DNA from 2 places in the Paenibacillus naphthalenovorans genome. Region 1 is predicted to be linked to the other one. Evidence: riboswitches for the same ligand, from Rfam matches in the RefSeq annotation. Region 1 holds a riboswitch; the other holds the start of a gene.

Region 1 (3,416 bases):
AACTCAAAACGCGCCTTGGATAAGGCGTTATCCCTTTCCTGGGCTCCGGGATGGCCTTTGGCCAAATCCGCCGCGTGGGCTGCGATTTTGTACGCGATGACGCCTTCGCGAACATCATTCTTGTTCGGAAGACCCAGATGCTCTTTCGGAGTTACATAACAAAGCATGGCGGTACCGAACCAGCCGATCATGGCTGCGCCGATAGCTGAAGTGATATGGTCGTACCCCGGGGCTATGTCTGTCGTAAGAGGGCCTAAGGTATAGAACGGGGCTTCCTGGCATACTTCAACCTGACGATCCACATTTTCTTTAATCATGTGCATAGGAACGTGGCCGGGTCCTTCAATCATGACCTGAACATCATGCTTCCATGCGATTCGGGTCAGCTCGCCAAGCGTCTCCAATTCGGCAAATTGAGCTTCATCATTGGCATCCGCAATGCATCCCGGGCGCAATCCATCACCAAGGGAGAAAGCGACGTCATAGGTTTTCATGATTTCACAAATTTCTTCAAAATGAGTATAAAGGAAATTTTCCTGATGATGCGCCAAACACCACGCCGCCATGATGGAACCGCCGCGGGATACGATTCCCGTAACCCGCTTCGCCGTCAAAGGAACATAGCGTAACAGCACACCGGCATGAATGGTAAAGTAGTCGACGCCTTGTTCGGCTTGTTCGATCAGGGTATCCCGATAAATTTCCCAAGTCAGATCCTCCGCTTTACCGCCGACTTTTTCCAAGGCCTGATAAAGAGGGACGGTACCGATGGGCACGGGGGAGTTGCGAATGATCCATTCACGAGTGGTATGAATATGTTTGCCTGTGGACAGGTCCATGATGGTATCTGCGCCCCAGCGGGTCGCCCATCTCATTTTTTCGACTTCTTCTTCAATCGACGAAGCGACAGCCGAATTGCCGATATTGGCATTGATTTTGACTAAAAATTTACTGCCGATAATCATCGGCTCGCTTTCCGGGTGATTGATGTTGCACGGAATTATCGCCCGGCCTCGTGCGACTTCGCTGCGGACAAATTCCGGGGAGACGTTCTCGCGTATGGCGATATATTCCATTTCGGGCGTAATGATTCCTTTTCTGGCATAATGCATCTGCGTTACATTCGCTCCGCTTTTGGCTCGTAACGGTTTGCGCTGCAATCCCGGAAATCGTTCTTCCCGCTTGACGGATTCTTCTTTTGAATATCCGTTGTCCTCCGGCTTGACCGCTCTTCCCGCATATTCTTCAACATCGCCGCGCTCCAATATCCAATTCCGGCGGTTAAGCGGAAGTCCCGAGCGAATATCGGTTTGGATGCTGCCGTCTGTGTATGGACCGCTGCAATCATATACCCTGACAGGCGGGTTCTCTTGTACATTGCCGCCGCTGGTTGTCGGGGTTAGGCTAATTTCCCGCATAGGTACTTTAATATCCTCCCGCGAACCCTGCACATACACCTTCTTGCTCCCCGGAAAAGACGAAAGATGAGGGGCTGCTTCTTTTTCTTTGATTTCGCTTGCCATTTCAATTCCTCCTCAGAATGAATGTGATCAAGCGGAGAAACCCTTCGATGCAAACCAAAAAGACCGCAACGGGAAAGAAGCGGTCTTTGAATACACAAAGGCTAGGACTTTTCCTCCGCTGGCATTACCCAGATCAGGTTTTACGGTCGACAGCAATCGGCTGTCCTCTCAGCCTGGCAACTCCCAAGCTCCCGTTGTTATTCAACTGTCATACCAATAATAACCATAAGATCTTGAAAAATCAACCTGTTTTTATATCACGGCACCCTGTTGGAATGATGATTCCGGTGCGGAGCATTGCAGAATTTAGTGCTTCAGAATCTTCCTGAAATCGGTTATGATAAACAGTGAACGTGTGCATTAAAGCGGGGTGGATGAATGAAGTGAAAACGGGGAGAGACCGGGGATGAATGATACGCCTGAAGTGCGAAACTATAGGATACCGCTGTTTTGTACGGTCACGTTGATGTTCTGGTTTTCGATGTATACTTGTGTGCCGATCTTGACCGCATACGTTGAATATCTGGGCGCCTCTTATAAAATGGCCGGACTGATTGTCGGCATGTACGGATTGAGTCAAATGCTTCTGCGGATACCGGTGGGCGTGGTCTCGGACCGTTATCACAAGCACAAATGGTTTATTGTATTTGGCTTGTTTTTTTCGGTTTTATCCGGTGTCGGGATTCTGGTTACGCAGGAACTGTCGTGGATTCTCCTGCTCAGGGCCGCGGCAGGCGCGGCTGCGGCGACGTGGGTAGACTTTACGGTTTTGTTTGCCAGCTACTACCGTCAGGAAGAGACGACGCAAGCGATCGGAACGATTTCATTTTACAACTCGCTCGGTCAAATGTTCGGCATTCTCTGCGGCGGGTGGTTCGCGGATAGGTATGGCTGGGAATCTTCTTTTCTTATCGGTGCCGCCGCAGGCGCTCTGGGGCTTGCGGGTGCTTTCTTTCTTGTAGAAACCCCTAAGAAAAGCACACAGCCCATGACCTTCAAAGGCATGCTGGAGGTAGGCAGCGACAGGAGGATGTTGACCGTCTCTTTTCTGGCTGTCCTTTTTCAATTGCTGACATTCGCTACGGTTTTTGGATTTACTCCCGTATATGCCCAGTCGATCGGAGCGACGAAGCTCGATATGGGACTGCTGACGTTCTTTTCCACGTTTCCTATGGCGATAGCGTCCCTGGTAGGGGGCAGATATGTAGCCCGGAAACTGGGTGAAAACCATATCATCATCATCGGCTTCATCTTTTCCGGAATCTTTACAATTCTTATACCGTTTTCTTCAACCTTGTGGATGCTGATGGTTACCCAATGTCTTGCGGGGATTGGCCGTGGACTCACAGCGCCCGTATTGATGGCTCTCAGCATAAAGCATATGGATGCGGGAAGAAGGGCTACAGCGATGGGGTTTTATCAGGCCATCTATGGCTTGGGGATGTTTGCAGGTCCGCTAGTCATGGGGGTAGCCGGAGATTTATTGACCTTGCGGCAGGGTTTTATTATGATCGGCGCTTTAGGATGTGCAACGGCTCTGCTGTCCCATGCGTTGTTAATGCAGCGCGGTCTTCCGTTAGGGGATACCCGTTCTGCGAATGATCAGGCCTGATCATTCGCAAACCAAACGCCCGAGCTGTAAGCCCGAGCGCAGGTCGATGGATCATATTAGATGAACCATGCAGTCGAAACGATAACGAGAAGAATGAAAAGGACGAGAATCACGCCAATAGAAGTAAAACCTCTTGCGAAGCTCATTGATGACAGCCTCCTTTCGCTATAACATATTGTCATCTTATGAATTACATTGATCGGGGGATTGGGTCTTTTCTAAAAATGTATATATATAACAAGTGAAATCCGGTCATTTATTTCGGAGGCAAGCTGGTTTGG
Region 2 (3,416 bases), 580 kb from region 1:
GTCGTCGAAGCCTCGAACCGGCCCTCCTGCAAGCACATAGTCGCCGCGCGTTGGAATCAACTGCATTAGGGACTGAAGCAGTGTGCTTTTGCCCGCGCCGTTCTCCCCCACCACGGCAACCCAATCCCCGGGATACAGGGCTGCCGAGGCGGCTTCGATTTTCGGCGCCTTCCCGTGGTAACCGGTAAATCCGCGGAGCCGGACCAACGGCTCCATCTCCCCGGGTGTACCGCTTATGAATCGGTCGTTATCTTTTGGGAACCGGTCCTCTTCGTCTTCCCACACGCCAGGATACCAAATTCCGTATTCCTTGAGCTTCGGCTTAAAATCCCGGAAAACCTGCTCCGGCCTTCCGTCTGCCGCAATGCGCCCGTGAGCGTCAAAGAGGATCACCCGGTCGACGAAATCTACAATCTCGTCAATTTTGTGCTCTACGATAATGACCGTCTTATCATGAGCGACTTGTTTCACGGCTTGCCATACCTCCGCCGTCCCTTCCGGGTCGAGCAGCGACGTTGGCTCGTCGAGAAACCAGACGTCCGGCTCGAGCGCCAGCAGCGAAGCGATAGCCAGCCGCTGCTTCATTCCCCCGGAAAGCGAAGCAATCGGCACATGCGGATCATCCAGCACCAGCCCGACCTGCTCCAGGCATCGCCTGATTGTCTCCGGCATCCGTTCGTGAGGCACCCCGATATTCTCAAGCACAAATGCAATCTCTTCATCTGCATAGGGCATGCAGAACTGGGCGTCGGGGTCCTGGAACAAATATCCCCACGAATGCGGAATACCGATGTCTTCATATTTGAGCGGCACCTCCAGCGCATCCGGGATCAGCCCGCTCCAAACCTGCAGAAGCGTGGATTTGCCGCAGCCGCTTGGGCCAAGCAGCAGCACCTTTTGCCCTGCGGGCACGCCCGCCGTCAAATCGTCGAACAAAAGCGACGAACTGCCGGGAAATTTCAGCCTAAGCCGCGAAACCCAGGCGACAGCGCAGTCCGCCCCGTTCAATGCACGTTCTTCCTGTCCAGAGCCTGATAATCTTCGGCGGTTGCCGGGCGCACAAGCTGGGTGACTCCGGTTTTCTCCAATGCCTTCACCAGCAGGTAGGCCAGAGGCCCGCAGAAGAGATAGCCGCCGATAAACCGCATGACGATGTAAAGAATAAGATTCCAGGTTTGCAATTCGATGAGATAGCCTTTGAAAAAATCGAGCGCCAGCGCGCCTGCGCCAGCCGCAACCCCGGCCAGACCGGCTGCGGCCGCGGAGTATCGTTGATACAGGAATGCAGCGAAAACCAGCTCGGCGCCAATCCCCTGCAGCACTCCGTAGGTAAGCAGTTCGACTCCGTATGGCGAACCGGTGATCAGCTCGCCAGAGGCTGCGGCCACTTCCGCCAGAAATGCCACCCCGGGCTTGCGGATGATCAGGAACGCAACGGTCGCCGCCATAAACCACATACCGTACATCAATTGATCAAGCTGAATACCCGGAAGCTTGGCCAGATTGTAGATGTCGGTCCATACCCGATAAATGATGCTGAACACAACCGCAATGACGACCGTGACCAAAATATCCGTCAGTTTCAATTGTTTGGACATGGTATCCCCTCTCCTTTTCTATTATTTCACGGGAGCCTTGGGGAGAATGACGCCAAAAAGGCCGCTCCCCAATGAAGGAAGCGGCCATATAGGCACAAATAAAGGCGTGTGCGCCAATGATCTCCACTTTCCTACGCTGGTATAACCCAGATCAGGTTCAGAGGGTCTAGGATCTATTGATCCAATCTCAGCCTATTCGGCTCCCCTAGTGATATACATCATATTATCACGATTGAAATATTTGTCAATACCGAGATATCGCAAAAACTCTATAGCCAATACTTACCTCTTCTGCTACAATAATCCTTGCCTAGCGTTTTAAATTTTTATTCGGAGACGCCTTTTATTGGAAGCGCTATCTTTACGGAAGGGTGAGAAGGAATGGATGGAATGATTTCAATGGAACGGGAAGCAGAAAGCTTGATCACTGCAGAGATGGTATCCGACTGCTCTTACTGCACCATGGTTTCTCCCGACCCTCTGTACAAAACACCCGTGTACTGCACCAAATACTCCGGTTCATGCCAACCGATTCAGGTGAACCTGGCCGCTTGCCTCACCTGCGGAGAATACAAAAAAACGCCTATTAGGCTTAATCTGTAGTTATAAGTTGACAAGGGAGCTCCTTTAGGAGCTTTTCTTCCTTTTTAAGGGTCGATTTATGTTTGCTTTGTGCTTCGTTCTGTGTCAAGATAAGCGTTAGATTCGCTTACTTAACATTATGAAGAGAAAACAGGTGAACCTTTCGATTATGAAGATTTCGCTATTCCGGCTTCTGACCGAGCTTTCTTCGCGCAAGACCGTATCAAAGCTGACAGGGGCATTCGCCAAATCCAGAGCCAGCAAAGCATTGATTCCACGCTTTATTCGTACTTATGGCATTCGCGAACAGGATGCGGAAAAAGCGGTTCATGAGTATGCTTCTTTAAATGATTTTTTTACCCGCAGGTTAAAAAGCGGATTGCGTCCGATCGATGAAACGCCGGATACGGTGGTCAGTCCCGTCGATGCCCTGATTACAGGAATGGGCGGCGTTCAGGAGGGGTTGATCGTCAATGTCAAAGGCCAGGACTATACGATTGATGAGCTGCTTAATCAAAGTCCCCGCACGATCAATTACAAACACGGATTCTATTTTGTCTTGTATTTGAGTCCTACCGACTATCACCGGATCCATTCGCCCGTAACAGGGACGATTCTGGAGAAGGAGCATGTCGCAGGCAAGGTATATCCGGTGAACGATTTCGGACTCAAGCATATGCGCCGGGTTCTCAGCCGCAATGAGCGGTTGATTACGTATATTCAGCATGAAACCGGGGAAGTCGCCGTCGTGAAGGTAGGGGCGCTGAATGTGAGCAGCATCCAATACGTTACCCCGCTTCCGGCAGAGCTAAACCGCGGCGACGAGTTAGCCTACTTCGAATTTGGATCCACCGTCGTGCTGCTGACCGAATCGGGCACCTTTAACCCGCGCCAGGATTTGAAGGTCGGCAGCAGGGTTGCCATGGGAGAAGCGCTCGGAACAACGAAACGGAAGGATTAGGCCGTTAGCACCTAATCGGGAAAGGAGCTTCCTGCCATGCAGGTACAAACCGGAGCAGCGGCTTCAGGACCGGTCTTTCAGAAGGCCCCGGAGTCCAACGTGAAACCAACCGTATTCCGCATACTGCTTGCCATCAGTTTAGTTCATTTGTTCAACGATTCGATTCAATCGATTATACCGGCGATTCTGCCTATTTTGAAGGATTCCATGAATTTGACCTACATGCAGACTGGTCTTATTGTGTTTGCGTTAAACATGACCGCTTCGGTCATGCA

What was found. A riboswitch is a leader RNA that binds a small molecule or an ion and turns the genes downstream of it on or off. The one in region 1 is predicted to bind thiamine pyrophosphate.
Region 2: another riboswitch for thiamine pyrophosphate. It lies ahead of IJ22_RS14450 (ECF transporter S component); the one in region 1 lies ahead of thiC (phosphomethylpyrimidine synthase ThiC).

Annotation. Positions count from the first base shown of each region.
Region 1 is NZ_CP013652.1:2,357,145-2,360,560, reverse strand. Features, by position in the region: gene thiC (phosphomethylpyrimidine synthase ThiC) at 1-1,523, opposite strand, end outside; TPP riboswitch at 1,616-1,728, opposite strand; gene IJ22_RS11810 (MFS transporter) at 1,930-3,135, shown strand; gene IJ22_RS25730 (sporulation protein YjcZ) at 3,192-3,281, opposite strand; gene IJ22_RS11805 (DUF2164 domain-containing protein) at 3,413-3,416, shown strand, end outside.
Region 2 is NZ_CP013652.1:2,932,988-2,936,403, forward strand. Features, by position in the region: gene IJ22_RS14445 (ABC transporter ATP-binding protein) at 1-1,008, opposite strand, end outside; gene IJ22_RS14450 (ECF transporter S component) at 1,005-1,598, opposite strand; TPP riboswitch at 1,710-1,815, opposite strand; gene IJ22_RS25790 (hypothetical protein) at 1,989-2,201, shown strand; gene asd (archaetidylserine decarboxylase) at 2,350-3,141, shown strand; gene IJ22_RS14460 (MFS transporter) at 3,178-3,416, shown strand, end outside.